DNA from 4 places in the Alteromonas sp. AWM4_230 genome. Region 1 is predicted to be linked to each of the others. Evidence: predicted binding sites of a transcription regulator. Region 1 holds the regulator's gene; each other region holds the start of a gene.
What was found. The regulator LexA, encoded in region 1, represses DNA repair genes until DNA is damaged. The targets are predictions, from matches to a motif close to TACTGTATNNNNATACAGTA.
Positions count from the first base shown of each region.

Region 2: ACXACS_RS02630 (exonuclease domain-containing protein) is a predicted target of LexA. The motif match lies at 2,017-2,036, and genes of this name have one in related genera.
Region 3: dinB (DNA polymerase IV) is a predicted target of LexA. The motif match lies at 2,656-2,675, and genes of this name have one in related genera.
Region 4: recN (DNA repair protein RecN) is a predicted target of LexA. The motif match lies at 5,932-5,951, and genes of this name have one in related genera.

Region 1 covers NZ_JBSWTB010000001.1:487,605-495,495, forward strand. Annotated here, with positions in the region: gene plsB (glycerol-3-phosphate 1-O-acyltransferase PlsB) at 1-375, opposite strand, end outside; gene ACXACS_RS02090 (sensor domain-containing diguanylate cyclase) at 655-2,937, shown strand; gene lexA (transcriptional repressor LexA) at 3,111-3,737, shown strand; gene coxB (cytochrome c oxidase subunit II) at 4,320-5,483, shown strand; gene ctaD (cytochrome c oxidase subunit I) at 5,494-7,137, shown strand; gene ACXACS_RS02110 (cytochrome c oxidase assembly protein) at 7,289-7,876, shown strand.
Region 2 covers NZ_JBSWTB010000001.1:600,778-608,668, reverse strand. Annotated here, with positions in the region: gene ACXACS_RS02630 (exonuclease domain-containing protein) at 1-1,988, opposite strand, end outside; gene ACXACS_RS02625 (hypothetical protein) at 2,107-2,394, opposite strand; gene ACXACS_RS02620 (zinc ribbon domain-containing protein) at 2,585-2,776, shown strand; gene ACXACS_RS02615 (flavin reductase family protein) at 2,769-3,398, shown strand; gene ACXACS_RS02610 (high-potential iron-sulfur protein) at 3,621-3,914, shown strand; gene ACXACS_RS02605 (amidase) at 4,035-5,657, opposite strand; gene ACXACS_RS02600 (substrate-binding periplasmic protein) at 5,826-6,587, opposite strand; gene prmA (50S ribosomal protein L11 methyltransferase) at 6,796-7,674, shown strand.
Region 3 covers NZ_JBSWTB010000001.1:1,109,517-1,117,407, reverse strand. Annotated here, with positions in the region: gene ACXACS_RS04815 (VF530 family protein) at 1-215, shown strand, start outside; gene ACXACS_RS04810 (MBL fold metallo-hydrolase) at 297-1,187, opposite strand; gene ACXACS_RS04805 (DUF1653 domain-containing protein) at 1,251-1,499, opposite strand; gene dinB (DNA polymerase IV) at 1,550-2,623, opposite strand; gene ACXACS_RS04795 (FG-GAP repeat domain-containing protein) at 2,900-6,481, opposite strand; gene nqrM ((Na+)-NQR maturation NqrM) at 6,790-7,023, opposite strand; gene ACXACS_RS04785 (FAD:protein FMN transferase) at 7,033-7,891, opposite strand, start outside.
Region 4 covers NZ_JBSWTB010000001.1:3,452,554-3,460,444, reverse strand. Annotated here, with positions in the region: gene ACXACS_RS14860 (DUF4097 family beta strand repeat-containing protein) at 1-387, opposite strand, end outside; gene ACXACS_RS14855 (arsenate reductase family protein) at 1,038-1,532, shown strand; gene ACXACS_RS14850 (DUF445 domain-containing protein) at 1,545-2,831, shown strand; gene tmpT (thiopurine S-methyltransferase) at 2,966-3,619, opposite strand; gene ACXACS_RS14840 (outer membrane protein assembly factor BamE) at 3,725-4,081, opposite strand; gene recN (DNA repair protein RecN) at 4,206-5,891, opposite strand; gene dps (DNA starvation/stationary phase protection protein Dps) at 6,307-6,816, opposite strand; gene nadK (NAD(+) kinase) at 7,076-7,891, opposite strand, start outside.

The DNA of each region.
Region 1 (7,891 bases):
AACAGGAACTACCTGTAGATCGAGGTTTTCGTGGTCTCGGTGCAAATGGAAAAGGTCAGTGAAAACGTCTTCAATGCCCGTATCTTTGGCTGATGAGCGAAAAAGAGGCTGAGTTTTACGTAAAAATAGAGTCGATGAGTACTCTCGACCTGCCAGTGTAAGCGTGTCAGTTGGGCTAGGAAGGCCTAGGTATTTAGTCGACATTCTCAGCGCAAGCTGGTCGGTCACTGAGTTAGTGGGAAGTAGATAAACAATAGGCTTGCTCTTATCTATTCCTAATTCGGTTTCAACGTTAACTGGAATACTGTGAGCTTTAACCAGTAACTTAACAGGATAATGAAATACCGACAGAAGGGCTTTTCGCATCCACGACATGAATTATGTAATCCTATGAAATAAAAACGGGTGAAGTGTAACACAATCGCGTCACAATCTCGCGACGAGCCATTGTTATTGATTTGCTTGTTTTACAGACTCCCTACCTAGCGGTAAGTTCATGAAATTCATAAGCGCCTGTATTTTTATATCTTCGTAACTTTGTTTAGGGTAAGGCTCACTGACCCTTTTAGCAATGCAACATTAGAAGTATTTAAATTGCTATAAGCTTTGATAATTACTACTTTTATAAGGGTTAATGAATGTGAGCATGTAGTAGTGGATGAACAAAACCGGTTAAAGACGATTGATGACTTTTTGCTCAGTGATGAGGTGCCGTTAGATCTTGACGACCTTATGGTTGTGTTAGCAGGGGCATATAAGGTGCCTATCGCGCTAATAGGAATTGTTGGTGAATTTGAAGAAACATTCAAAGCGCGATATGGAACTACACTTTCTAAAGTGAGCCGTGAGCATGCCTTTTGCAGTTGTGTTGTAGAAGAGCGCAAACAAGTTGTTGTTAACAATGCCCACGAGGACCCCAAGTTTAAAGATAATCCATTAGTTACGGGTGAGCCGCACATCTGCTTTTATGCAGGAACTCCCATTGAAATTAATGATGAGATTATTGGTGCTGTCTGTCTTATCGATACTGTTCCTCGAGAAATTGATGCCAAATATCTTGAAGTGCTGAATAGAATTGGAGCGCTTGTTAGCCAGCATATTTCTCTTTCTAAAGAGCATGAAGCACTCAAGCGTGAGCATGGGCTAATAGAAAAGTCCCCTATTGTTCTGGCTACGTGGCGAAATACTACGTCGCTCAAACTGGTTCATATCTCAAAAAATAGTGAGAGTGTGTTGGGTATATCGGCACAAGACTTACTGTGCGGCGCAGTCGAGCTTGGCGATGTTTTAACACAAGACGCTGAGGGCGACTTTACATTTGCCATGCAGGCGCATATGGAGGGCGTGGAAACGCATACCTGTCGTCTTCAAATAGCTACGCCCACACGTACCATTTGGGTAAGTATGATCTCTACGGCGAGTTTCCGTGAAGACGGTATGTTGTCTTCAGTTCAGGCGTTCTTATTTGACACCAGCGATCAGAAATATGTGGAAGACAAGCTCAACAAAACAAACCAGCGCATGCGGCTGTTATTGGAAGCCTCTGAATTGGGCACGTGGGATTGGAATTTGGCCGCTGATGTAAACCAAGTAAACAAGCGTTGGTGTGATATCGTCGGTATGGAATATGAGTACTATGATACCAGCTCTCGCTTTTTCAGGCAGTTAATTCACCCTGCGGACTATGTAAAAGTAGAAAAACAATTAAACGAGCACATCATTGGTAAAAGTAAGGTTTTCAATACCACGTTTCGCATGAAACATACTAACGGCGCGTGGGTTTGGGTTGAAACCTATGGAAAAACCGTCGAATCTGACGTTACGGGTAAGGCTATTCGCGTTGCTGGTATTCATCGCGACATTACGCAGAGAATGGAAAGTGAGCTTCATGAGAAAAAGAAAACCCAACTACTTCAATTTATAAATAAAACCCGTGCCTCTTATCTTCAGAACAACGATTTAACCATGGCCTGCCAAACGGTATTACCCGAGCTTATTGATATCTCGGATAGTCAGTTCGCTTTCATTGGGCAAATGAAAGGTGAAGGCGATGCATCGAAGCTGTTTATTCATGCTATTTCTGAAATAGTCTGGGACAGCAGCAGCTTTACGCAATACAACGAGTACAAAAAGCGAAACTTGTATTTCAGCAGTTTCGATAACCTTTTCGGTACCACAATTCTAACCGGTGAGGTAACGATTAGTAATGCCTCAGGAAGTCATCCAAACTCAAAAGGGGTGCCCCAAGGGCACCCCCGCATTAGTCGATTTTTAGGGCTACCGATTAAGATCAAAGATAGAGTGGTGGGCATGATTGGTTTAGCCAATAAGTTCGAGCCCTACACCTTCGATGATGCTGAGTTTTTGCAACCTCTATTAGATGCATTAGCCGGTCTTTTCTATGCGGTTGAACTGGAAGAATCACGCGCGATAGCTGAGGAGAAGTTGCGTAAGCTGGCCATGACTGACTCGCTAACTGGGCTGTACAATCGACGAGCTTTCGTTGATAAATGCCATCAGCTCTCTGCACAAAGCAATAGAGTGAGCGTAGCGGTAATCGATATAGACCACTTTAAAAAGGTTAACGATACTTATGGACATGATGCAGGAGACCAAGCACTAATTTCGGTAGCCCACCTCATCGAAGAATATTATGTGGAGCCCGATATTGTTTCACGTCTTGGTGGAGAAGAGTTTGCGATAGTAGCAATTTCAGACAACAAAAGAGACGAAGAAAGGCGATTTAACAAACTTCGAGAGGCTGTTGAAAAAACAGAAGTTAAATACAAGAAAGACACGATATTCGTAACAATAAGTATTGGTGCTGTCTTTGCTGAGGATAGCTTGAATCTTGACCTTAGTGTGTTACTTTCCAAAGCGGATAAACTGCTATATACGGCGAAAAAGAATGGCCGAAATCGAGTTATTCTAGAGTAATAAAAACTTTAGGCTGTGCGAGGTTTCACGTATTTGACAGCCTTAAGCCCCCTAGTTTTTATATACTAGGTGCTAGCCCCATGCAGCTTGCTCCATAGTTTCAAGATTTTGCGCTTGTTATTTGCTTTTAGGTGTATATACTTACAGGAACTGTATGAACAGACAGGTCTTTTATGCGCCCACTCACAGCTCGACAAACTGAAGTTTTAGAACTTATTAAAACAACCATGCAAGAAACGGGAATGCCGCCTACGCGCGCGGAAATAGCTCGTCAACTTGGTTTTCGTTCTGCCAACGCAGCAGAAGAACATTTGAAGGCATTGGCGCGTAAGGGCGTAATTGAAATTTTGCCTGGTACCTCGCGTGGTATTAAGTTAAATATCCCCCTCGAGGATACTGCACCAGAAGAAGAAGGCTTGCCTCTAATAGGGCGCGTGGCGGCTGGTGAGCCAATTTTGGCGCAAGAGCATGTAGAATCCCACTACAAGGTCGACCCTGCTTTGTTTCAGCCTCAGGCAGACTTTTTACTTCGTGTAAACGGCATGAGCATGAAGGACATCGGTATCTTGGATGGCGATCTTCTTGCTGTGCATCGCACGACTGATGTCCACAACGGTCAGGTAGTGGTCGCGCGGGTGGATGAAGACGTTACGGTGAAGCGTTTAGAGAAACGCGGTCGTGAAGTTTTACTTCATGCTGAAAACGAAGAGTTTTCGCCAATTAAGGTAGACCTTGCCAGCGAGCCTTTTGCTATTGAAGGTATTGCCGTAGGTGTTATTAGAAACGCCGACTGGATGTAAGGTTTTAGCATCTTCAATCAAAAGCGGCGTATTAGCCGCTTTTTTTATGCCTTTTAGTACCATATTTTAGTTAATTTTCTTAGGTTAGCGTTTGTTAGTATGTCTCAAAACTACGAAATCTGGCATCACCATTGTGCGAAAGATATGCGCTATTTGGCCCGAGAATGAATTGGCTAATACACATTTATTATTTGAAAGTTTGTTTGAAAAATAGGACGAGCGATGTGTTAATTGTTGATTTTATGACCAAATGAAGCTTCATCCTCATCAACACCCCGTTCAAAATGCGCGTTTGATTTTTTAAGCGCCGCGAGCACGCCCAATATCCTCTCCAACAAAATTGTAACGTAAGCCTGCCACAAGAAATGGTTAAAAATTAGCCTCTTCATTAAATTTTTAATAGAAAAGACTAGACGACACGACATTATTGCGCAATTCTTATACAGAGATTAACAAAATAATAACAATGACTCTAAATTTGTTTTACAAGTTGAGGTGATGGGTCAATCGTTCGCAAACCATTTGGTAGGGCAGCGCGCAGAATAATCAGCGTTTTTGGTCTTGCTATTACGGAGGTGCTGAGTGAAACAACTAACGACCGTTTTTGCAAAGTGGTGTTCAATAATACCATTTTTGCTTTTCTCCCCTTTGCTTCTTGCACAAGAAGTTAGTGAAGAAGCCTCTTCGCTTAATTTGAGACGCGGTGCTACCGACATCAGTGGGCAGGTCTATGATCTGCATATGTTGATGTTCTTCATTTGTGTAGGTATCGCGGTTGTAGTTTTTGGCGTGATGTTCGCCTCAATGTATCTGCATAGAAAGTCTCGTGGCGCCAAGCCCGCTAACTTTCATGAGAACGTGAAGGTTGAAATAGCGTGGACCGTTGTACCTTTTCTTATTCTCATCTTTATGGCTGTGCCTGCGGCAAACACGCTTATTGCGATGGAGGACACGTCTGAGCCTGACATGACTGTGCTAGTAACAGGCTCACAGTGGAAGTGGCACTACAAGTACATGGACAGCGACGTAGAATTTTACTCACTGCTTGCTACTCAGCGTGAGCAAATAGAGAACAAATTTCAAAAAACCGACAATTATCTGCTTGAAGTTGACCGTCCGTTAGTTATTCCAACTGGGAAAAAAGTACGTTTTCTTATTACCTCTGACGACGTTATCCATTCGTGGTGGGTCCCGGATTTTGCTGTGAAAAAAGATGCCAACCCGGGCTTTATTAACGAGTCTTGGGCCAAAGTGAATGAGCCTGGTATTTATCGCGGACAGTGCGCAGAGCTTTGTGGAAAAGACCACGGCTATATGCCGGTTGTGGTGATTGCTAAAGAGCCAGCTGAATTTGATAAATGGATGGGTGAACAAGAAGAAATTGTTCGCAAAGCAAAAGAAGAAGAGCAGCGTCTACTTTCTATGAATATGTCTATGGATGAATTGATGAAAGAAGGCGAGCGCGTTTACAACGCTACGTGTGCAGCGTGCCACATGCCAAATGGTGAGGGTTTACCAGGTGTATTCCCAGCACTTAAAGGCAGCAAGATGGCGTTAGAGGATCAGCAAGGTCACATCGACATTGTACTTCATGGTAAGGCGGGTACAGCCATGCAAGCGTTTAGCAAAATGCTGAGCCTTAAAGAAATTGCTGCGGTAGTCACTTACGAGCGCAATGCGTGGGGCAATAACACGGGCGATATGGTGCAGGCCAAAGACGTCAATGCAGTGGCAAACGGAAACTAGGAGCAGACAAATGAGCAAAGCAACTGAAGTTATTTCGCCAGATACCTCTGCGCCTCACAGTGGTCAAGTAAATGGCGATCATCTACATGATGACCATGAACATCACGACCATATTCCTAAGGGAATAACGCGCTGGCTGTTTACCACTAACCACAAAGACATAGGCACACTGTATCTGTGGTTTGCCTTCATCATGTTTTTGGTTGGCGGCGCAATGGCCATGGTTATTCGCGCTGAATTGTTCCAACCTGGCTTGCAAATTGTTGAGCCAAACTTCTTTAACCAAATGACCACGGTGCATGGGCTTATCATGGTGTTTGGTGCTGTAATGCCTGCCTTTACAGGGCTCGCAAACTGGCTCATCCCCATGATGATCGGCGCCCCAGATATGGCATTGCCGCGCATGAATAACTGGAGCTTTTGGATTTTACCTGGCGCTTTTTTAATTCTGCTTAGCTCGCTATTTATGGAAGGTGGCGGCCCTGCCTTCGGTTGGACTTTTTATGCGCCGCTCTCAACAACCTACAGTGGCGATTCGACAGCATTGTTTGTGTTCTCTGTTCACATTATGGGTATCTCATCCATTATGGGTGCGATTAACGTGATAGTGACCATCTTTAATATGCGTGCGCCAGGCATGACTTGGATGAAAATGCCGCTATTTGTATGGACGTGGCTTATTACAGCGTTCTTGCTGATTGCGGTAATGCCAGTGCTTGCTGGCGCGGTGACCATGGTATTGACAGACAAGTTTTTCGGAACCAGCTTCTTTGATGCTGCAGGTGGTGGCGACCCGGTGATGTTCCAGCATATTTTCTGGTTCTTCGGGCATCCTGAAGTCTACATTATGATCTTGCCCGCTTTCGGCATTATTTCTCAAATTGTCCCTACCTTTTCTAGAAAACAACTGTTTGGCTATGCCTCTATGGTTTACGCCACGGCGTCTATCGCACTGCTTTCTTTTGTAGTTTGGGCTCACCATATGTTTACCACGGGCATGCCGGTGTACATGGAAATGTTCTTCATGTTTGCCACCATGCTTATCTCGGTACCAACTGGGGTAAAAGTGTTTAACTGGGTAGCGACCATGTGGCGTGGTTCACTAAGCTTTGAAATGCCAATGATGTTCGCTATTGCTTTTATCGTGCTGTTTACCATTGGTGGACTATCTGGACTAATGCTGGCGATAACACCTGTGGACTTCCAGTACCACGATACCTACTTTGTTGTGGCTCACTTTCACTATGTTCTGGTAACAGGGGCGGTCTTTTCAATTATGGCGGCCGTGTATTACTGGCTGCCTAAATGGACAGGCAAAATGTACGACACTACTTTGGCTAAATGGCATTTCTGGTGTTCTTTAGTATCGGTAAATGTCTTGTTCTTCCCTATGCACTTTGTGGGTTTGGCAGGTATGCCACGCCGTATTCCTGACTATGCATTACAGTTCGCTGATTTCAATAAATGGATAAGTTTGGGTGGTTTTGCATTCGGTTTATCTCAGCTTATCTTTCTTGCCCTGCTTATTAAGGCGTGCAAAAAGCAAGGTGAGCCGGTATCAGCGCAAGTTTGGGACGGCGCAGAAGGATTGGAATGGGAAATTCCATCCCCCGCTCCTTATCACACGTTTGAAACTCCGCCTGTCGTCAAGTAATGATAGGTGGGATTTGTGAATTGACCATTCTTGTAAAGCGCTAAACTGCAGCGGTAAGGATGGTATTCACATATTGCTGACGGTGGAGTAGATAAGCGGCTAAAAAAGCGTTTACCAAGCTTCACTTTTGGAGTTACCCGGAGGTTGCGTGATGTCACAGCAAAGTGCAAATAACAAAATGGTTATCAAGCTTGTTGCTATTGTCATAGGCATGTTTGGTTTTGGCTTCGCTTTGGTTCCCTTGTATGACGTATTCTGTGACGTAGCGGGAATTAATGGCAAAACCGAGAACACGGCAGCCGTTTACCAATCAGTTGAGATTGATGAATCGCGAGAAGTGACCGTAGAATTTATTACTCGCACAAATACCGGTATGCCGTGGGAGTTTCGCGCTGAAACCAAGCGTGTGAAAGTGCACCCCGGCGAGCTAAACACGGTATCGTTTTATGTGAGAAATCCTGCATCAAGCAATATCGTCGCTCAGGCCATTCCTTCTGTATCTCCCGGAACAGCAGCACTCTATCTGAATAAAACGGAATGCTTCTGCTTCAATCAGCAGCCACTTGATGCGGGGAGTGAGGCCTATATGCCTATGCAGTTCTACGTAGACCCGCAGCTTCCTGAAGATATAACCTTTTTTACCTTGCAGTACACACTCTATGACGTCACAGCGCGAGCCAGTGACCTAACGACAACACCGAATCCCTTTATGGCTTCGACACCATCAACTGGCGAATAAGCAGAAGGGATAAGG
Region 2 (7,891 bases), 110 kb from region 1:
GGATAAGTGCGACGCATCTCGCGAACGGTGCACATTTTAGGTCGCCTGAAGTGCTGCTCTAGTCGCGCAAACTCTTGTTTAATGAACCCATAGTCAAAGTTCACATTATGGGCAACAAACACAGCGTCTTCAGTAAAGCGCACCACCTGTTCTGCAACTTCAGCAAAAAGCGGTGCGTCTGCCACCATGTCATCCGAAATCCCTGTAAGACGGGTTATATTACTAGGAATTCTGCGCTGTGGATTCAACAAGGTTTGAAATCTATCGACCTCTTCACCGCCGACTAGTTTAACCATGCCTATTTCGGTAATGCGGTTATAACTATTGTTTCCACCGGTAGTCTCAATATCCACTACGACATAGGGTTGAGCTGGGTCCCGCACCCAATTCACTGTCGTTACAGCAACGTCAAACCCGGCTTGCTGCAAACGCTGAATGGAAACCAATTGGTTACGGCGAAGCTGATCGCCCGGCGCTTTAATTTCTTCAAAGCGAAGCGCGCCGTCAAACACCATAATGTCGGGGAAACCATCGCGCAGGCTTTCAAAATCTTTACACATCATGCGAAGTAAAGCATAGATACTGTCGAGAGAACCGTGTTCTATCAGAGCCTCTAAAGGCGTAAGCAAATGGCTTGACCACATAAACAGGCTGTTCACTTTGCCATAGTGCATTGTGGCCATTTTATGAATGTGAAAGCGCAGTTTCTCTTTGCTATCAAGGGCAAGCAGCAGTGCTTCAATACTTTGCTCAAACTTGGCGTAAAAGTTATTTTGCTTAAGCGATAATGGCCTGCGATCGAACTCCGTAACCAGCGTATCTTCTTCGTAAAGTTGCTTCCAAAAAGTAAGACCGAATAAACTTCGCCACAAACGGTTTTCTGTGCGCCAGCCTTCTACGCCTTGCCTTGCATAATGGGCCAATACGCCGCGTTCTACCTGCTGATTTTGGCTTACATCAATATCTAACGACCTGCTTGCATTTCGTAGCATATCGGTAACGGTACTGGTACGCTTTTTATGGTATTTACGGGCATAAAAATCTTCGGCAAACGCTAATAGCGTATCAGATTGAGGATTATCAATAATGCCCTCAAGAGCTTGTTTGACGTCATCTTCTTGTCCGTCTTTATAGCTCTCTCTTAGCCACTTTTCTTTCGCTTTATCGCTTTGCGCTAGTTTTAAAATGTCTAACCCTTTGGCCCTATCGAAAGCCAACACTTTAAGCCCAAGTGCGTAAAGCAGCTGATCGCGATAGAAACTGGCTGACACACCTTCTGTAGCAGGGAAATCACTATCCGCTAAGGCAAGTAACATATCATTGTTATAAAAGGCTAGCTGGCTATAGTGGTTGGCGTAAAACCAAGCTGCTTGCGCATCGCTTTTACTTTCAAAGCGTGCAGTATCGGTTACCGAATCGGAGCGGGTTCTCATTACACCGAGATCGCGCATAGAAAACTGATTCAGACGGCTTTTGGTATTACCGAAATAGATAAACAGTAAATAGCGAAGCGCATTATCAAATAGACACACTAAATAGTTGTTTAGCGAAAAGCTCTCTGGCCAGCCTCTAGCACCGATATGTTCATTAAGTAACGTCACGAGTTTAGGCTTAGTGAGAGACGCGAGCCCCTGCGTACTGCCGTATTCAGCAAGAAGCGCCAACAACGCATCTTTGGTTAGAACGCCGGCGATATCATTAAGCGACGCGTTCGAAAGGTCGCCAAACCACCCGCTATCAATGAGACAATCTATTTGTGCTTGCGGCTCGGTTATTTCGCCGTAGTTAAACTGGGTTCTGTCAATAACCGCATATTTGCGATTTGCAGCGCGCACCACAATACATTTTTTATCATCGTTTAATGCGTTGAAGCGCTCAACAAAATCAGCTGCCTCATCACTCAAAAGCATGCTGTTAACACCTTCAAAGAACTTAAGGAACTCGTGAAAATGTGTGAGGTAATAACGTGGCGGTAAATCTTTTCGCATGAAGTATCTTTGGCTGTGAAAACACCAATAGTGTATATTTATACAGCCAAGTTAATCAAATTAAATCCATATCGAATGTATTTAAAGTCTACTGGCCGGTATTAGACCAAGCCATTTATTAAACACGCACTCGCTGTTTAGACACCCACTGAAAGAACGTTGAAAGCTGCTCGTCATCTAGTAAGCGTTGTAAATTAAAATAGTGCTTGGCCAATGTCATCTCATCATAAAAGCGATGTATGCCGCTATGGCACTGCCTACAAATATAAATACCGTCCTGCAGTTCGGCTTTGCTAAAGTGCTTTTTGAAATAGGTGCGTCGGTGCATTTTTTTCGGGATAAGATGATGATAAGTAAGTCGCGTTTCTCTATTACAACACGGGCAGTTTCCTACTTTATTTGCCACACCATCACCTCTATTCATTCACCTTGCTGCTGTTTATTCGGGCTAATTATTAAGCCTTTCATTTAATAATGGCTATTGCGATTGCCTCAGCGCGTTCTTTTCATAAATAACGGGGTATTTTGCTAAAGAAAATCCACTCGTCTTAGCATTACGTAATAAACACTATTCATGATTAATAAGGCAATGAAATATGAGTTTAACCCGTTCCATGGGCTTCTCCTGCCCTTACTGTATGGCGCCTAATGACGTTGAGATAGATGAGGTCAACGATGTGGGTCAAGTCCAAGTACTCGACTGTCAGGTCTGCTGCCAACCTATAGAGTTGACCACTTATCAGCATGGTGACGACATTCAAATTGAGGCAGAACGAGAAAATGACTAAGCAGTTTACACGCAGCGAGATAGATGCGCTTGCACAGCGATACCGAGCTAATCTAGTCAATAGCTTGTCTGGCTTTAAGTCGGCTACGTTAGTGGGTACCACAAACGGAAACACCAACAATTTAGCCATTGTAAGCTCTATCGTTCATGTGGGTGCTAACCCGCCACTTATAGGCATGATAATGCGCCCACATACTGTGGTACGAGATACCCTTAGCAATATTAAGCAACAAGGCTTTTACACGCTAAATCACGTGTCGACTGATTGGGTAGACAAAGCGCACCAAACGTCTGCTCGCTATGCTCCAGATGAGAGCGAATTTGAAGCAGTGGGTTTAACGCCGCAGTTTAGCGAGTCATTTAGTGCACCGTTTGTTAAAGAAAGCGAAATCAAGATGGGCTTAAAAGTGGCGCAACATTTAAAACTGCTTAACGAAACCGAAATGGTTATTGGAGAAATTCAAGAGCTTCATATGCCAGAGAGCATTATTGATGAAGACGGATACGCCGATATAGAAAAAGCAAACACTGCCTGTATTTCTGGATTAGATAGCTATCATAGCACTACGCGTGTTGCACAGTTTGCCTACGCCAAACCCGGAGTCCCCCTAGCTAAAAAATGAACTTGTAGCAGATAGAAGGGTCTGATAATTACTATCGGGTATTATTACTCTGAAGTTTATTTAATCTAGATCAAGTGAAAATAAGACATTTCATTCGATCTTTTTTCAAAAAGAGATAGTATTTAAACATTACACAAAACCTGCCTCTTTGGGCAGGTTTTTGCGTTTAAGACACTGAATAAAAAAGAATCATTATCGTTTCTATCTCTTAAGGAGAATGTTATGAAATCTGTAAACCGCCGTGACTTTTTAAAACTGTCTGGCTCTACAGTTATCGGTCTTACATTAGGTGGTGTAGCGTTACGTGCGCAAGCTCAAGAACAATTGAGCGCAGATGACCCAACTGCGAAAGCATTAAACTACACACCGTCTTCAACCGTTGAAGGTGCAAAATGTGCAAACTGCATGTACGTGCAGGGTGCCGATGGCGAACAATATCGCCCTTGTAACATTTTCCCTAATAAGCTGGTTAACGCTGATGGCTGGTGTAGCGCTTGGGTTAAAAAGCCAGGTTAAATCATCACTCGCAGCTACATAAATAGCATACATAAATAGCAAAAGCCCCCGATAATTGTCGGGGGCTTTTTAGTTTCAACACTGCTTAACAGACTTCACATTCAAACCACGTGCTTTTAGCTAGCGGCTCTCATTTAGTCCATTCTTTATGCCTTTTAAGCTGGGGTCATCAAAACGTGTAGGTAAAAGGCCTGGCTTAATGAAAAAGCCATGTTTAGCTTCAAAGACTTTACCTATCTTTAGCACATCTTCATCTTTCCACTTAGCACCGATAAAGCTAATGCCTACTGGAAGGCCTTTCACTTCACCCGCTGGTACTGTGAGATGTGGATAGCCGGCAACAGCGGCTAGATAGCCTATACCAATAAAACCAGCTGGCGAATGATCGCCATACACACCGTCGATTAAAAATGAAGGGCTGTTTGAAGGCGCAACTAATACATCCACGTCGTGTTTTGCTAGCAATGCGTCAATACCGTTTTTGCCCGCTGTATCTTGAATAAGGCGAAGGGCGCTTTGATATGCTTCGCTATCAATAGGCGCAGCGTCTAGCGACTTTTCAAAAATATCTTGATTGAATAACGCTAGCTCTCGCTCGGTTTGGTTGTTAAAAGCAATAAGCTCAGATAGATTTCTTACAGGGATCTCTGCTGGGGAGCCCGACAAATATTCGTTGATGCTGTGATGGAATTCGCTGAGTAAAACATTGTAAGAGTCGGCCCAAAAGGAATCAGGCTGTGAAAAATCACTTATATCCACCAGCGTAGCACCCGATGCTTTTAACTGATTTAGCGCGCTTTCGTAAACTTCCAGTACATGAGGGTTATCACCTTGACGATACCTGACAACGCCAATGCGTTTGCCTTTTAAATCTGTTGCCAACATTTCCGATGAAGGCATGTCAGGTCGATGGGAAGCTGTATTTTCAGTAGCACTATCGCTTGCATCTTCGCCAGCCATTACCGCTGTCATCAGCCATGCGTCTTGAACGTTGGTTGTCATGGGTCCGGCCGTATCTTGGCTGAATGAAATGGGTACAATGTGCGTTCTTGAAAGTAAACCAACGGTTGGCTTGAAGCCCACTACACCGTTAATAGATGCTGGGCAGATTATAGAACCATTGGTTTCAGTACCTACGGCAAGTGACGCTAATCGAAGCGACATCGCTGCGCCGGAGCCAGACGACGAACCGCATGCACTTCTTGATAATATGTGAGGGTTTCGAGTTAAGCCACCCACTGCGCTCCAACCGCTTATCGATGATTCAGAACGAAAATTTGCCCACTCAGACAAATTTGTTTTACCTAGAATGATCGCGCCCGCTGCTTTTAGCTTCGCCACAATGGGGGCATCTCGTGCGGTGTCGTTATTAATTAGCGCCATAGAACCTGCTGTTGTGGGCATTTCTGCGCTTTCAATATTGTCCTTAAGCAATACGGGAATACCGGCTAACGGGCCTAATGCCGCTCCACTGGCTATTTGTTTATCGATTGATTTAGCTTCTGCTAATGCATTAGGATTTAGCGCTAAAACGCTGTTGGGCTTTTTATCTAACTGCTCAATTCGCGCTAGATAACCACTGACCAACTCTGTCGATGTAGTATCGCCATTAACGATAGCCTGCACCTGCAGATATGCTGGCTCATCTAGCCACTTTTTATTATCACTATTTTCACGGTGCGATTGCGACACACAGGCGGTGCACAGCAAAGTGACAGCCAGTACATACCACTGTTTCAACATAGAGCTTTCCTTAACGCATTGTTTTTATGAAAACGTTCTTATGCGATGACTTTTTTACCATCGTGCCTTATCTACGGTTAGGTAAAAAGTGACGGACATAAACGTATTGCTACGTTTGATATACGTTGAATCAAAAATGGTTCACTGTCTACACGATAAAATACGCAATTACAGTTTGGTGGGCGCCTTTGGCAGCTTGTGAAGCAGATTATCAAGCTGATATTCATTGAGCAGTAATTGATACCGACCACCTGCAATAAAGCGATGAAGGGCTGAATTAAACTCTGCTCTCAGCTTTGGATTGGGTATAGCCGCGCGATATATTGAGATAGGAAATAATTCATGGAATTCTGTCTCCTCTTCAACATAAGCGCTGTTTTGAGACTTGAAGTAGTTGAAAATGTTTCTATCTAAAACAATCGCGTCCACATGATCGAGCATGAGCATATCGACCTGCCGGTCTTGCCTTGCCATTTCCATATACATTGGCTCTAGCGCTAATGCTTGCTTGAACTCTTCACCTAATACCGATTGTGCAGTTTGAAACCCAATGACACGCTTACCTTTAAGTCCATTAACATCATTGATGACAAAGTTATTTTGCGTTTTTGTCACAACAACATTTTGATAAATAATGTAGGGGTCGGAAAGAACAGAATCGTCCACATTGTGCGCTGCGCTTTGTGTAAGGCCTATATCCACAGTACTATCTTTTAGAAGCCGAGCAGTACGCCCAAATGGAACATAGATGGGCGAAAGCGTATGCCCCATTTCTGCTAATATGGCTCTTACCAGGTCAATTTCAAAACCGCTGTGTTCTTGAGAAATAACATAGGGTGGCTTGTTCCAGCCAACTACCACGTCTAATTCACGGGCTTTAGCAGGCAAAGCAATGGCAACAGCACACAAAAAAGGGATAAGAATACGCATAAAACTCCGGTTAACTTTACAATCGAACCGCATTGATAACTACTATAGGCGCATTATCAATTCATACCAGTGGACAAAAGGCTAAGGTACTTAAGCCCCACTGACTCAAACAAATAACGCCGTTTGTTTGCGCTTTTCACGTGCTTTCATTTTGTTTAACGCCAAGCAAAGGTACAATAACCCGCAAAGGTCCCAACGAACGATAAATATGGCTTGGCTACAACTTCGAATTAATACTTCTTCTGAATACGCGGAATCAATAGGTGACATGCTAACTGCAAATGGCTCGCAGGCGGTTACCTATGTCGACGCGAAAGACACCCCAATGTACGAACCCAAGCCGGGTGAAGTGTTACTGTGGCCAGACACACAAGTAGTGGGTTTGTTTGAAGCAGATGCGGATATAAAAAGTATTCTGCAGCGCCTAGGTAAAGCTAAAGTGCTTGGCCCAGACTTTACATACAAGCTAGAGCCGCTTGAAGATAAAGACTGGGAACGAGAGTGGATGGATAATTTCCACCCAATGCAGTTTGGCGAGCGCCTGTGGATTTGCCCAAGCTGGCGCGACGTTCCAGACCCTGATGCCGTTAACGTCATGTTGGACCCAGGCCTTGCTTTTGGCACGGGTACGCACCCTACTACTGCACTGTGTCTACGTTGGTTAGACGGCATAGATATGACAGATAAAACTGTGGTCGATTTTGGCTGTGGTTCAGGCATTTTAGCGCTGGCTGCATTAAAACTAGGTGCTAAGCGCGTTATTGGTATTGATATTGACCCGCAAGCCCTGCAAGCCACAAAAGAAAACGCACGCCGCAATGGCGTCGAAGACCGCCTGGATGTATATCTACCAGAAGACCAACCTGAACTAGAAGCCGATGTGGTTATGGCCAATATATTGTCTGGTCCGTTACTGGAACTGCAAAGCGTTATTACTAACTATTGCAAAAAAGACGGCTTGTTAGTGCTTTCCGGCATACTGGCAGAGCAAGTAACTCGAATTGAAGACGCCTATGCTAGCGATATCACGCTTGAGCCCAGCGCCATTGATGGAGAATGGGCGCGAGTGTCGGGCAAAAAACACTAAGCGCAATTATAAAATTGACTAGACGGTTAATTTTACGTCTAGTCAAATAAGAGTCTTTACGGTAAACCACCGCGATATTGCGACGAAAATTCATACGATAAAAATCGTCAGCATCTAATAATTTGTTAATTTTTTTCACATTACAGCCCTTTCAAATCGGGGGCTGTAAGACTTTCGTACAATAATTAGTCTAAAAATCGGCGTTAGCTTACTAATG
Region 3 (7,891 bases), 620 kb from region 1:
ACCAACAACCCAATAACCCGCTTCACGGCTTAACGCTAGAGAAAATCGTAACGCAGCTTCATGAGCGCTACGGCTGGGACGGATTGTACTACCGCATAAAGGTGAACTGCTTTAATAACGACCCTTCAATTAAGTCGTCGCTTAAGTTTCTTAGAAAGACCCAGTGGGCGCGAGATAAAGTAGAGCAGCTCTATATTCAAACGTTTAGTGATTAGTCACTGATAAAGTGCGTTTTACAATGCACCTTATTTTATTGGGGGTCAGAGTCCTGACTCTGACCCCACTGTTATTTTTTGCTAGGCGTCTTTGTAGAGTGTAGCTATCCACTTCTCTTCATTGATGAAATTCCAGCTCCAGTCGGCCCACTTTTCATCTAGGCCCATCGCTTTTACTTCATCAAGGGTTTTGCCGTCTTGCTTGAGTTTCTTAACGTAGTCAAAGGTTTCGCTGATCATAGCTAAAAATGCGGTGTATTCTTGCTTGTTGCTGATTTCGCCGTGGCCCGGAATGATAATGGTCTCGTCATCTATTTTCGCTAGCAACTGCTCTACCGATTCCATGTAGCCTTCTACATTGCCACCTGCACCTTGGTCAATGTAGGGAAAACGACCATTGAAGAATAAGTCGCCCGTGTGCATGACGTTGGGTTGCTCAAACCACACTACGCTATCGCCATCAGTGTGACCTACCGCTAAATGCATTACATGTAAGGTCTCACCATTAAAGTAAATTTTAATGCCATCTTCATAGGTAATGGTTGGCAGGGCTTCCGGTTTTATCTTTTCATCGTTAGCTAAGCGTACGCGTACATTTTCATGGGCCAGAATGGTCGCGCCTTTATGGCTGTGGAAAAATGCATTAGAGCCTGTGTGATCGCCGTGATAATGAGTATTTATCACATATTTAGGCTTATCACTGCCTAGTTCGCCAAGCTGAGCCGCTATTTTTTCAGCCAATGGCGCAAATTGATCGTCGATGATAAGAACACCATCTTCCCCAGCTGATACGCCAATATTTCCACCTGCGCCTGTAAGCATGTGCACAGAGCCTTTTATCGCGGTTGCCTTTACTTCAACATCGGCGAACCTGTCTTGTGCATTTGCAGGGTTAATTGTTGAATAGAATAAAGGGCTAGCTGCAATGAGCGCAGCCATTATAGGTGCACTAAAACGAGGGGCAGTTTTCATTATTATTTCCTTGTAAGAAGCCTGTTTAAATAAGACCTTTTACACTATGACCTAATTTCACAATTAGATCATTTTTTCGTCATTAGGGATATCACCCACATAAGCAAAACGAGGGAGTGTCTTTCCGTCTTTTTCTACTGACTCTAAAAACATATCCAGAGGGCGAACCCATAACGCCTTTTCGCCATAACACGGCCGATATACCACAAGCTTGCTTTCGTCTTCTGAGTGGGTGGCCACTTCGTAAACATCGTATAAATTGCCTTTATAATGCTTGTAACGGCCGGGGGTTTTAAGTTGTTTTGAGTCCATAGTGACCTTCGAGATAAATGTTGCGTCAGAGAATAAGGCGCTAGTGTTAATTAAATTGGCTCAAAAGGCAAAACCAGCTGTTGTGTTGATTGGTCGGCGGCGAGGCCTATATGCACGCCTACAAGACGGATGCCACGCCCTGTTGCGCGTTCAAAAGCTTCCTGCATTAATGTACGAAAATAAGCTTCATCAAGCGCTGCGCTGCGGTGTTCAACCGTGGTCAGCTGAAAGTCGTTAAACTTAAGCTTTACGCCTTGTGTGCGAATACGCACAGGCTTGCCCGTCCGCTTCTTATGGTTTTCCATTCGCTCCTGAAGCTTTTCAAACAAATGGGGCAAGAAGTCGATGCATTGCTCGATAGTGTGTATATCTTCACTTAGCGTGCGCTCTACGCCTATAGACTTGCGCTCTCGAGATACTGACAACTCGCGCTCATCGATGCCATGAGCCCGTTCCCATAGCACACTACCGAATTTGCCCAGCTCTTTTTGAATGCGCTCAAAAGGATACTGGCGAACGTCGTTACACGTATTCAGCCCCATGCGCTGAAGCTTTTGCATGGTAACTTTGCCCACGCCTGGAATTTTCTTTAGCGGCATCTCCCGTACAAACTCATCAAGTTTATCAGGCGTGATCACGCAAATACCGTTAGGCTTGTTTTCATCGCTGGCTACTTTTGCCACGAATTTGCAGGGCGCGACCCCTGCTGAAGCGGTAAGACCTAACTCGCTTTCAATGCGTGCACGTATTTCTTCAGCTATTAACGTAGCGCTACCACCACAAAACTCACTGTTAGTAACGTCCAAATAAGCTTCATCTAATGATAGGGGTTCAATAAGGTCGGTATAGTCTGCAAAAATTTTACGTATTTTTTGCGACTCAGCGGCATACACCTCCATGCGGCCTTTCACTAAAGTAAGATTGGGACATAGTTTTAACGCATACGCGGTAGCCATAGCCGAGCGTACACCAAATTTTCGGGCGGGATAATTACAGGTAGAGATAACACCGCGTCTGTCGGCACTGCCGCCAATAGCAATGGGAATATCGCGCAAGGCTGGGTTATCGCGCATTTCTACTGCGGCGTAAAAACAATCCATGTCAACGTGGATAATTTTTCGCATTACCTGCCTTTGTTCTTAACGTGCTCACACAAAACTGTATAAAAAGACAGTATATTATCAATAGCGTTTAATTACACTACCTCGTTTTGATAATTAACGAGATTGATTGGTCCTCACTCTTTTGCATGAATGGCTTAAGTTAAAACGCGTGTTTTTTTACAGAACGTTTCCAGAATAAAAGTACTAAACAAAAAGCGGCGACACACCAACATTGATGTGTCGCCGCTCAATTATGTAAACGCCAAAACAAGTATCAAAATTGCCCAGCAGTTTTACTTAATTCACTCTGCCTAACCAATACATTACCCGAGATGTTGCCATCATCACTTCTAGGCTTCCCTCAGCAGACTTTCTCGCGTGTAGAGAGTGGCTGCGGGCCGGACCAATCAACGCAGGGCTTTTCCAAATACTGATGCCTTCAACCGTCATTTCGCTGAGTTCAGAAGCACCGTAGTAACTCCAATCATTGTCATGCGCCGTTGTCACAAGAAGTGTCTGTTCAGTAGCGGTTGCTGGATTGGCTACCATGTCTACAATAACCTTATTTATCGAAACTTCCGATGTCTTGGTCAAGCTGGTGTCAGCTACATCATACATAACTAGAGATTGGTTCTGATTATAACAGGCCAGTTCAGCGGCAGCGTCACTATCAGCATTAATAAAGGTAAGGCGCGCGCAAGAAATATCGGCGCTTGCCTGAATAGAGAAACCTGATGTTGTTGGTTTGAGTAATTGCGTAATGTCGTCGCCTTGAGAAAGCGCCACGTACACATTGCCATTGATCGCGGCAATATCAAAATCACGGAAATATTGAGGCATGGTGTAAGTGGCCAACATAACTTGATTATTCACGTCGACCGCTTTTAATGTGCGACCATCAACATACACTGCATCATCGAAACCATCGTTATTGAAGTCGAATGCCTTGATAACTGAAACATCATTTGAATAATCGCCTGTAATCTCATATTGAATAGAGAAATCATTTAATCGCATTGCAGCGAATGCGCCATCATAGGTTTCTGCACTAGGTAGGAATAAATCACCAGCACCGTCATTGTTGTAATCGGTAGTTACAGCAACACTAGAGTTATCCCAGTTAGAAGAAATCTCTTCACTAGTAATGTAATTCCCTGTGTTCTCCATTAGTAAGACCTTAGAGCCGTCATAACCACTACCCGTGCTTGGCACGAAGAAAACAGCACGTTCGTCACCAGGGTACAAATCTGCCCACCCAGCCGCACTAAAGCTATCTAGTTGATGTGTGGTTGCCGACGTTTTTATTGTTGCAGAAGTGGCTGTGACATCTGCCGTTACGAGTAAATTTTCACCAGAATGTGTAGTACCGGTGCCCCATAACAGTTCGTTAAGGCCATCATTGTCGGCATCGCCAAGGGTCAGCGAGGTCGAACCATGATCAACCATATCAACGCTAAATACTGAAGTGAGCGTGTTACTAGACAGCTTCATGGCGTGGACATTGCCCCATTGGCAGTCCCCTACAAGCAATACAGGATCACTATCGTCAGTCAGTTTTCCTGCGCTAATGTCGCAAGTATTAAAATTCTCAACACTCGTAATTTGAGACTTGTCTTGTGCTGAGTACAAATAGATGTAAGACCAACTGTCAGCTCCTACAATTTCATCAATACCGTCGCCATTTATATCGGCAACGGCAATGTGATGACTACCAAATCCTGAGTTCAGAAACCACTGGTTTTCACCAGAATCAAGGTCATAGACCAAACCAGAATTAGTAACTAGCTCTAACTGAGTGTCGGAATCTACATTACCCAGAGCAATTTCATAGGTATCTTCGGCGGTAAACGTAAATAAAGGTGTTTCGGGCGAACTAAGGTCTACCACCACAATATCACTGGCTTCGCCGTAATCACGTGGTGAGTATAGGTAGGCCAATTCATCGTCACCATCATTATCTATGTCACCGAGAACGGCACTATGTATGTAGTTGTCGGTAGTTAAAAGCGTTGTTGCCGTTTCGTCAATGTCGGTAACAACGGATACGCCGTGTTCAGATATCACTAGAATATCGGGGTAATCGTCGTTATCAAAATCGGTACTGAGGACTTGTTTTACTGTTCCACCTTGCTCGATTTTATAGGGGTACATCCAAGTTTGGTTGTAGATGCCGTTTTGATAAGACAGTAAAAATACGCGATTTGCAGAATCGGTGGAGAGAACTTCATTGTCACCGTCGTGGTCGAAATCACCCACTACCATTGAATTGTTCAGTTTAGGCACTTCAATACCCGAGCGAGCTAACTCTTGAACGTCATTATTAGTCACTGAGACATCAGTTTTGACTACTTCGGCACCTTCTTCACCCGTTGAAAAACCAAATTCGTAAAGTTGGGTTTTAAACAACTGATTACTCGGCGCTTGCCAAGAAATCAATCCATCTTCGTTAATGGTAGCGCCTGAAGGCGCTGACACTAAGGTCGGAACCCCTTGATTGTCGCCAAGATCAGGGTCAGACACAATTGCACTAAATTCGATATATTCGCCAGGAGACACCGATTCAGGTAAGTTTTCGAACGCTACTTGTGCCGGTGCATCCGCAAGAGTGATTGAAGTGCGACCTGACTCTACAGTGTTAGCGCTATCAGAGACGACCATTGACACTTCTACCACATCGTTAAATACAGCGCGGTAGGCTGGAAAGGTATCTCCAGTAACGTCTTCTACTAAAACACCGTTGAGATACCAGCGATAACTGACAGATAAATCTTCGTAATCTGTATCGCTATCATTATAATAACCAGGGCTAACAGTAATGGGTGTCGTCGTGTCCACGTTGTCCCAGGTATAAAAATCAGGTGCATAGACTGTGGGTGGCATGGACATGTCAGCAATAGCGACAAGTGATCTGTCTGCAAGGTTACCACTAATTAAATCATGGCCATCAATTATAAATGTACCTAGGTCGTAGGTACCGTCGTTATCTGTATCTTCTAAATAACGAATAGTGCTTTGTTCGAAAAGTAAGGTTGCAGTTTTATCACCCGCTACTACTACTTCGCCATCGTACATGTATGGCCATAAATACTCAGGGGCCTCTGCTTCGACAGCTAGTTTACCTTTAGAGCCAACATAGAAGTCTAATTCAGCATGGTTAAGGCTTTCATTGGGCGAATAGGATATGTCGTAATTCCCCGTTAATTTATATTGCTCTGCGCCTATAGTGAACGCGACATGTTGACTGGTATCTACGTAATAGCTACTGTTAGCTTCGTTGAAGCCCTCATCGATTGAGACGACGCCAGACAAAGTATAGGGTACACCTTCGATAGTCCATGTCAGACTGTCGAAATACATACTGTATTTCGCAGCGCTATCTGACACGCTTTCAATGGCAATAGCCGTCGACCCAGAAATAGCAACGCCATTGCTATACAACCAACAATTTTGGTAATTCATGGCGATGGTACCTGTCAAGGTATCGGATACTTTGCCGTCATAAGCAACACTACCACCTTGATCACAGGCATACGTGTTTTTAATCGTTCCGCCGTTCACATCATCAGAAAAGTCCTGTTCTGCCAGTTCTGGGACTGTCATAACTGAATCATTAAACAATAAATTGAACGCTTCTTGGACCAGCTCTATGTCCACTTCCGCATTGACTGTTTCGCCTTGGTATTGGGCGTTTGCAATTGCCTTTGCTGCAGTGTTGAGGCGCGATGGAGTGTAGTCTTTAGCGTTTTTGATGATTGATGATGAAGAAACCGGAGTGGAGCCTCCGTTATCCGACACATCAGAGTCCGAACCTCCGCCTCCACATGCGGCTAGGGATAACGCGATTATACTGAAGGTCCCGAGGCGTACACTGCGTGTCATAACTCTTCCTTGATGTTTTATTGTTTATATTAGAATTTTATGAGATGTAAATTTAACCTAAATACAAATGTGGAGCAACGAAATATGGGTAGAGCTAACAAAGTGCTAAAATATTAACGCCTGTTCATGGCTTGTTCGTAAAGATAACGCTCCCTTTAAGTGGTGTCGCCCATGAAGCATCCCCGACAAGTTACATTAGGTTAGCTGTTCAGATTCGACGTAAAATCTCCATCTATCAGATACAAAAAAGCGCTGTCGATGAGTATCAAACAGCGCTTTTATAACTTAAGCCAACGAGAGATTAAGCATTACAAAATTTGGTTCTGCTTCCACTCGTTTAGTTTTTTCTGGCGGGCTTCTTCTTTTTCCATGCGCGACTTTTTACGGTCACACGGTTCTGGACAGTCACAGGCTTTTTCAATACCTAGTGCACCTAAGCCACCACAGCTTCCAGAGATTGATTTTTTCTGAAAAAGGTAACCTACGGCCATAGCCAGTACCATTGTTAGAAAGAAACCAAAAGCAAGAATGAATGTAGACATCGCTACCCCCTAATTATGAACTGTGACCAGTTTATCAAATTCTGGCGATGCATACTCTTCAAATCCGTCATCTGTGCGACGAATGAGGAATACAGCGAGTTGTTCTTGCTCAGCAACCGTTATTGCTTGTTCCCATCCCATCACATTAAATGCCGTAGCTAAACCATCTGACGTCATAGATGAGGAGTGAACAACGGTTACAGAAACCAAGTTGTGTGAGATAGGTTTGCCCGTTGTAGGGTCGATTAGGTGCGAATAACGAACGCCGTCTTCTTCGTAATAGTTGCGATAGTCACCTGATGTAGCAACCGCGTTTTCTCCTATTGAGACAACTTTTTGAACAGCACGTTCAGTGGTAACTGGCTTTTCAATAGCGATAAGCCATTCACTGCCGTCGCCTCGTTCACCTTTCACACGCATTTCACCACCTATTTCAACAAGGTAGTTTTCAATGTTGTGCTTTTCAAGGATCTCTGCCACTTCATCAACGCCAAAACCTTTTGCAATAGTCGACAGGTCGACATAAAGCATTGGGTGACTTTTCTTTAAGCCTGTTGGTGTAGTTGATAGTTTCTTATAGCCCACATATTCACGGATATCGTCGATGTCTGTCTGACTTGGTACTTTTTCAGGGCGCTTAGTCGGGCCAAACCCCCACAAATTAACCAATGGACCAACGGTAACATCAAGTACACCACCACTAAGATTAGCCAATCGCAAAGCTTCGTTTACCACGGTAAGGGTATCGGGCGACACAGCAAAATTATCGGTATAGCGATATTGATTAAAGCGTGAGAGCTCTGACGTTGGGTCGTAGGTCGACATCATCTTGTTAACGTCAACAAGGCGAGCATCTATTTCAGCTTGT
Region 4 (7,891 bases), 3.0 Mb from region 1:
TTCAACGCTAGCGCCAATCATGCTTTGTGTAGGAAGCGTAACATTTCCATTTACCGTTTCTATCCCCTTAACCACACTCAGATTCGTATCTGCGCTTACATCACCATTTACAATATCAATATTTCGGACAGTCACATGGCTACCCATTTCAAGATTACCGTTAACAATGCTGACTTCATCTGCGCCAGCGTTATCGCTAATTTCCACATTGCCGTTTACAGAAGATATATCCCCAGCATGCTTTCCTTCGGCAATGTCGATATTACCCAGAATTGAACTGAAATCACTGCCTTCCAAAGCGTTTGCGTTGCCGACATGGATAACGCAGCCACTTAGTAGAGTGGCGGAGAGCAACATAGCAGCACTGGCAATTATCGACTTTTTCATATTCTTATATCCTTAATGGTTTTTATATACTTTAGATAGCACGCTTTAATGATGTTGGTACTAAACACAAATTTTGATATGACGTGTTATGTGTTTATCACCTTTATTTTCTAAATCAGCTTTATCACGTATCGTGCCATTCTTTAAAAGTTAATTAAATCATAAGGTTAATGCGTTTTTGTGAAAAGGGAGAGCGAGCGTAGTGGCGTGATGCCAAGTTTTATAACTTTTACCGCCAATAGATAGCGAATTTGACCATCCGAATTAACATGCACTTAAGCATAGAAGTGGACAGACACTTACTTAGCTTTAATAAACGAACTGGACGCTCTAATTTAGTGGTAAAGCTCCGACAAGGCTGTTTATCTAAATATTCTTCAACAAAGTATCGAGTTAAAAACATTGTGAGTGTGTGTCCACGCAGTACAGGCGTGAAGTGATTAGGTTGCAGAAGAGCGAGTGTGTGTCCACCAAGTACAGGTGCGACGTGAATAGTTTGCAGGAAAGCGAGTGTGTGTCCACGGAGTACAGGTGCGACGTGAATAGTTTGCAGGAAAGCGAGTGTGTGTCCACGAAGTACAGGTGCTGTCTTCGAACTTAAATAGTATGTTGGTATTTATAGTTTTTATTTTTTGTTGAGGTGAGAAACGATGGTGAGGATTTATCATAATCCAGAATGTGGAACGTCTAGAAATGTACTTGCAGTGATTAGAGCTGCGGGATATGACGTAGAGGTTATTGAGTATTTAAGTGTAGGGTGGGAGCGCGAGCAGCTAAGTTATTTATTACACGCAGCAGGCTTGACCCCTCGACAAGCGCTTCGGACAACAAAGTCGCCTGCAGCTGAGTTAGGGCTGCTTGATGAGTCAGTGAGTAACGAGGCTATCTTCGAATTGATGTTGAAGCACCCCATATTAGTGAATAGGCCTATTGTTTGCATTCCCAAAGGTGAGTGTAAAAAGTCTGCTTCTTTTTCTAACCAAGTAGACGAGGGAAGAGCTGTTTCTAGTGACCTAAAAGAAACAGTGAAATTATGCCGCCCAAGTGAAGCTGTATTGGATATTTTACATGTATGGCCACAAGGCCCTTTTGCTAAAGAAGACGGTACACCACTAATTGACCAAGACGGTAAACAAGTAATTTAAACGGAGTAGTTTATGACGGACAAATATGCACAGCTGAACAAAGCCAAAAGGCTCGCATTGGCCTGTTTGGTTTTTGCCGCAGGCGTATTTGTCTTTACAGTATTACTACCCAAGTTCTACCCAAATTTACAGGGTGCATGGTGGTTAGGGCTTATAAAAATGGCGAGTGAGGCGGCGCTTATCGGTGGTCTTGCTGACTGGTTTGCTGTAACCGCGTTGTTTAAACCAATACCAGCCCAGTATCCCATTCCCCATACCAATATCGTGGCAAGTAATAAGTCAGTTATTGCTAATAATTTGTCGGTATTCGTTAAAGAGAAATTCTTTCACCCCGAAGCGATAGAAAAACTGATTCGAGACAGTGACCCTGCGAAGGGCGCTGGAAGATGGTTGTCATACGAGAAAAACGCTACTCGCTTAAGTCGCTTTCTATGTGACGCTTTTGCCGGTGTGTTACGTGTGCTTGATGACAAACCTGTTAAAGCATTTATTGCTAAAACTGCGCAGAAGGGTATTAACCAACTTGATCTTAGGCAGCTAATGGCTACTTCGCTAAGCGCGGTGACGAAAGAACGCCAGCACCAAGTCGTACTCGATAGGGTGTTAGGGAAACTAGCTAAACTGCTCGCAGAGCCCGAAACTCAAATTTATATAGCAGATACTTTAGTGGTTTGGTTAAAAACTGAGTACAGCCGCATCGAAAAGCTCTTGCCGTCTAGCTGGCTAAGCGAACAGGGTGCGCTCATAGCTGTTAAAGCCGTTTCAAGTATTTTAGAAGATATATACGAGGATGAGCACCATCCTATTCGCCATGCTTTCGACGAACAGGTGCATGAGTTTTTATACGAGCTACAGCACAGCCCGTTAATGGAGAAAAAGGTAAATAGCTATCGTGAAAAAATCATCAATGACCCAGCATTAAATACCTATGTTCAGCAATCATGGGCCAAATTCCATCAATGGCTTTTAACGTCACTTGAAGAGCAAAATGGCAAAGCAGAAACTAAAGTGTCGGGTCTTCTAAAAGATTTGGGCACAACGTTAACGCAAGACAGTGAGTTGGCAAAAGCGTTTAATAAACATATTGGTGAAGCAGCAAAATATATGGCGCCAGAATTAGCTGAGTTTCTAACGCGCCACATTCGCGACACCATCAATAGTTGGGATGAACGTGAAATGGCTGAGCAGGTAGAACTAAATATTGGTCGTGACCTACAAAAAGTGCGCATAAACGGTACCATCGTCGGAGGTCTAATAGGTGCAATATTGTTTGGGGTCGAGGCGCTACTAGGCCTCTAGCCATTTATAAAAGCAAGTCGGATTAGCAGGCATGGGGATGTATTGCGTAAATATTGCAGTGTTAATCAGCGCTGAAAGCAAACTAAAAAACAACTATTTCAGCGCTTGGTATTGGCAACGGACCTTAAACAAGCCTACTTAGCCGTTAGCGCAAATACCAAATTATCAGCGTCTACTTTGCCTTTCAAACCGCCTTCAAGCACAGAACGCTCTAACCTTTGGATGTTGTAGTCGCCAGCATAAAGTGTATCAACGGTTTTTTCGTTTACGCTAAATGGAGGGCCGGCCATTTCATTCTGGTCATACTCGAATGAGATGATTAGCTGAGGGGCACATTGAGTAATAGCAATTAGGTGGGCAGCGTATTGCTCGCGAAGAGGGTTAGGCAGTGCAACCAAGGCTGCTCTATCGTAAACGCCCGTAACATCGCCTATATCGCTTGATGTGAGTTTAAAAATATCGCCCACGTATATGGTTAAGCCGTCTTTGGTGTAAACCTTGCCCTTCGCAGTGGTAGTAACGTTAGGCTCGGCACCAAGCTCTTCAAATAGCTGTATGATAGCCATTTCGCTCAGCTCAGCACCTACCACCTCACAACCTTGGGAAAGTAGCCAGCCGATGTCACGGGTCTTTCCGCATAGTGGAACAAATATGCGTTTGAAAGTAGTGCTCGAGTTTTCGTTACCAAGCAGAAAATGGGCATATTTGACAAGAAGTGCATTCCCTTCAGGTTCGTGAAATCCAATTTCGTTTTTTTGCCATTTGCTGTGCCAAAAACTGTGTTCCATATAGACCTCAATCAGGTGAGCTATGTAACTCGAAAAACAGGCATTTTTACCAAGGGTATTAGAAACTAAAAAGGTAGCGTGAAAACGCTACCTTTTTAAACATGATTAGTTATCAAGCGGTGTGTTGAAGTCTTCAGATAACTCGAAGTCGCCTTCAACAGTCGTCACTTTGTCATCTACAAAGTTTATCACCATTTGCTTCTGAAAATCTTTTCCGCGCTTTTCCATACCGCGTTTCATATCGTAAACGTAGTACCAAGTGTCATCATCGAACGAGTCTTGAACAACAGGGTTGCCTAATACATAAATAACTTGTTCTTTTGTCATTCCAACGCGCAGCTTTTCAACGTCTCTTTGATCAAGGAAGTTTCCCTGGGGAACGTCGATACGATATATCCAGTTCGAGCAAGCGGTTGATGTAAGTGTGATACCAAGAATTACTAATAGGTGTTGCAACTTCATGCGTTAATTTGTCCAGTATTGCCTTTGTTAGTGTCAATGAACTTCGCTAAAGCGAATTTCGAGACTGTTTTATTGCAAGCGCGAAGGCATGCTACATTGACAACTATGACCAATCAACTGCATTTTAGTTCGATGCTGCGCTTTTTAGCAGTTCTTTTGCGTTTGCTAAGGCCGATTTGGTTACTTTGTCACCGGCTAGCAATCTCGCCAACTCATCAATACGGTCTTGCTTGGTAAGCGGTAGCATTTGAGTTTCAGTGCTTTGCCCATCAGTGAGTTTAGTAACGAACAGCTGGTTATGCGCCTGCGCAGCTACTTGTGGTAAATGCGTTACACACATTACTTGAGACTGCTTGCCCAGTTTGCGCAACAGACCGCCAACGATAGATGCAGTTGGCCCGCTAATACCTGTATCGACCTCATCGAAAATCATGGTAGGCGTTGCGTGATTGTCACTTGCAATTACCTGAATAGCCAACCCTATACGTGATAACTCACCACCTGACACCACTTTTTCTAACTTGTCTGCATCCTGCCCCGGGTTGGTAGACACTTTGAACTCGACAGTATCAAGACCTGTGCTAACAGGTTTCTTAAGTTCATCGTACTGAATTTGAATATCGACTTTTGCATGAGGCATATTCATTTGACGAATCTGAGCTTCGATATCTTTACTTAACTTACCAGCAGCACGGTTCCTGCTTTCAGACAACCCTTTGGTTGCAGTTAGGTATGTTGCTCGCGCTTCTTCTACTTCGCCTTCAAGTGTACCCAATAGTGTTTCTTGTTCAGATAGTGAATTGAATTCAGCGGCTAGCTCTTGATGGTGTTGATATAGCCCTTCTGGCATAACGCTATGTTTACGTGCCAGCTCCATTGCCTTAGCATAGCGCGCTTCAACTTGCTGTAGACGAAGTGGGTCAATTTCTAATTGATCGCAGTAGCTACGCAGCTCTCCCGCAGCTTCTTCTACTTGAATTGCCGCGTCGTTTAGTAATGCTATCATAGGCGTTAGACTTGCATCATGGGCTTCTAATTCGCCTAAGCGCTCAATGCTGCTTTGAATTACTGATAAAGCGTTGCCTTCATCATTCTCATATAAGTTGTACACGCTAGTTTGCGCTTGTTCTAAAAGGCTTTGACCATTGCTCAAGCGCTTGTGCTCTATTTCCAACTCTTCGAACTCGCCCTCTTCAATAGCAAATTCATCGAGCTCTTGCACCTGATAGGTTAACAGCTGAATTCTATCTTCTCGCTGCTGTGCTTGCTCTTGAAGTGTCTTTAGTGAGCGTTGCTTATCACGCCAGATTGAATGAGTTTCTGCAACTTGCGCTAACAATTCATCATGCTTAGCGTAACCGTCAACTAGATCTCTTTGATGATCTTCTTTCAACAGTTGCAGGTGTGTGTTTTGACCGTGAATGGCTAACAAATATTGGCCTAAGCCTTTTAACTGCTGAAGTGAAGCGGGAATACCATTGATAAACGCTTTTGAGCGACCTTCTTTAGAAATAACTCTGCGAATAAAGCAGCTGTTTTCATCCTCGTCTGAGGTAAGTTCATGTTCATCGAGAAAAGCTTTAGCTAACGCGTTATTGCTCAAGGAAAAGTGTGCGATGATTTCAGCTTTCGTACTTCCTTTACGCACAGCATTTGCGTCGGCACGTTCGCCTAAGCACAAGCTTAACGCATCAATAGCAATTGATTTACCTGCGCCGGCTTCACCGGTTATTGCAGTAAGTCCGTTTTCCAGTTGAACCGATAGTTGTTTTACAACAGCAAAATTAGAAATAGAAAGATGCGCTAACATAACCACACTCGAATAAGTTGAACATGATGATATATACAGTAACTGATAATATATACAGTATTTTGGCTGTGTAAAGTTAAGTCGTAAAAAAATTACGCTAAAAATAAGAAGGAAGCTAATAAAGGGCGAGAAATCAATGTTATATGTCCGCAGGGTTATATGGGGTTATGAGTAACCTGCAGAAACGAAATTAATGAGAATGCGTGTTTTACAGAAATTTATACAGTACTAATCTAAGTGAAATGCGACAGCAAAAAGCCTATCTATGAAGAAAGCTTGCAAGCCAATACGTTGACTGCTGTAACGGTTTTTTAAAACTAAACATCAAAAAGGAGAGCTTAAGCTCTCCTTTTGAATTCCAACTTTAATTGAACTATAAATAGCCAGATAACTATATAATATTCAATAAAAAAGCTTACTGCTGCAACTCACCGCTTCCAGATTCAATGTGCGCGCGTACGAACCACTGAAACTGTTCTAGGTCTGCCAGCTGACCAGTGATCATATCTTCTGATACTGGGTCAATTTCACCAAGAAGCTCTAGCGCCTTTCTATGGTCGCCATTTACACCATCATATACAGCATCTAGTGCTTTAAGGTGGTCGAGTACTAAACCTTTTCCTAGTTCGTAATCGTTCCAGCTGCGACCTTCAACAATGGCTTTTGGTGTGCCTTTTGGTACGCCGCCTAACGTTGCAATACGTTCGGCAATGGTGTCTGTCATTTCGCGTACTGCATCTACCTGAGGGTCTAGCATTTCATGTACGCCAATAAAATTTGGTCCTACCACATTCCAGTGAATGTGCTTTAAGGTTAACTGTAGATCTAATAGTGCAACCAATCGCTGATCCAATACCTTAATTGTTTTGGCAGCAGCATCGTTATCCATTCCAGGGGCTGTAAATTTGATATTGGTGTTACTCATGATATCTCCTATTGAATGTAAATAAATCAGCACGATGTAAAACATCATAAGGGGCAAAATCTCACTTGCCCTGTGCCAACAACTTACCTAGACAGTTGCAACGGGTATGCCGAAATCTGAGAGTTTTATAAGTACACGTTTTTAATAGAGAAATAGGGAAAGATTAAAAAATCTTTATTTTTCAATCCTGTAGCAATTACGAAAATGCTACAGGCTTATGTAATAAATGCACATTGGGAAAAATGAATGGGGTATGTGACTAGTAAAGCTTACTGCCCCAACCTAGCTTTTTGCGAAGTACGTTGAAATAGCTGTAGCCCTTGGGGTGAACAAGATGAAGCTTGTCTACGCTCTTATTAATGCGGATTTCATCACCAGGCAATACGGGTAGAACAATGTGGCTATCACAACTTACCTGCAGCGAGTCACTGTTTACCTTTGATACTTTCATTGATACCTGACTGTCTGCATCAACAACTATGGGGCGACTGCTCAGTGTGTGAGGAAACATAGGCACCAGCGTTAGTGCATCAAGCTTTGGCATAATGATAGGGCCGCCGGCTGAAAGAGAGTATGCAGTCGAGCCTGTAGGTGTGGCTACTATCAATCCATCGCTTCGCTGACTGAATACGAATTGCTCATCGATATAAATTTCAAATTCCATCATATGAGCAACTTTGCCGTGGTGCAGTACCACTTCATTTACGGCAGAATTGTTACTTTTAAGCTTTTCGTGCCGATAAACTTCGACTTCAAGTAAGAAGCGCTCTTCAACCACGCACTCACCATTGAAGATAAGGTCAAGCTGTTGAACGATATCATCAGGGTGAATATCTGTTAAAAAGCCAAGATTGCCGCGGTTGACGCCTACAACATGGATGTCAAAACGCGCCAGTACACGGGCGGCACCAAGCATGCTGCCGTCACCACCTACTACAACGGCAAGGTCAGCCTCTTTACCAATAGTAACAAGGTTACAGCTTTTGAAGTTTTCAGTTTCAAGCTCTTCAGCAATACTTTCCTCAACGAGTAGTTTGCAGCCTTTGGCTAATAAATATTCGGCAAGAATATTTAA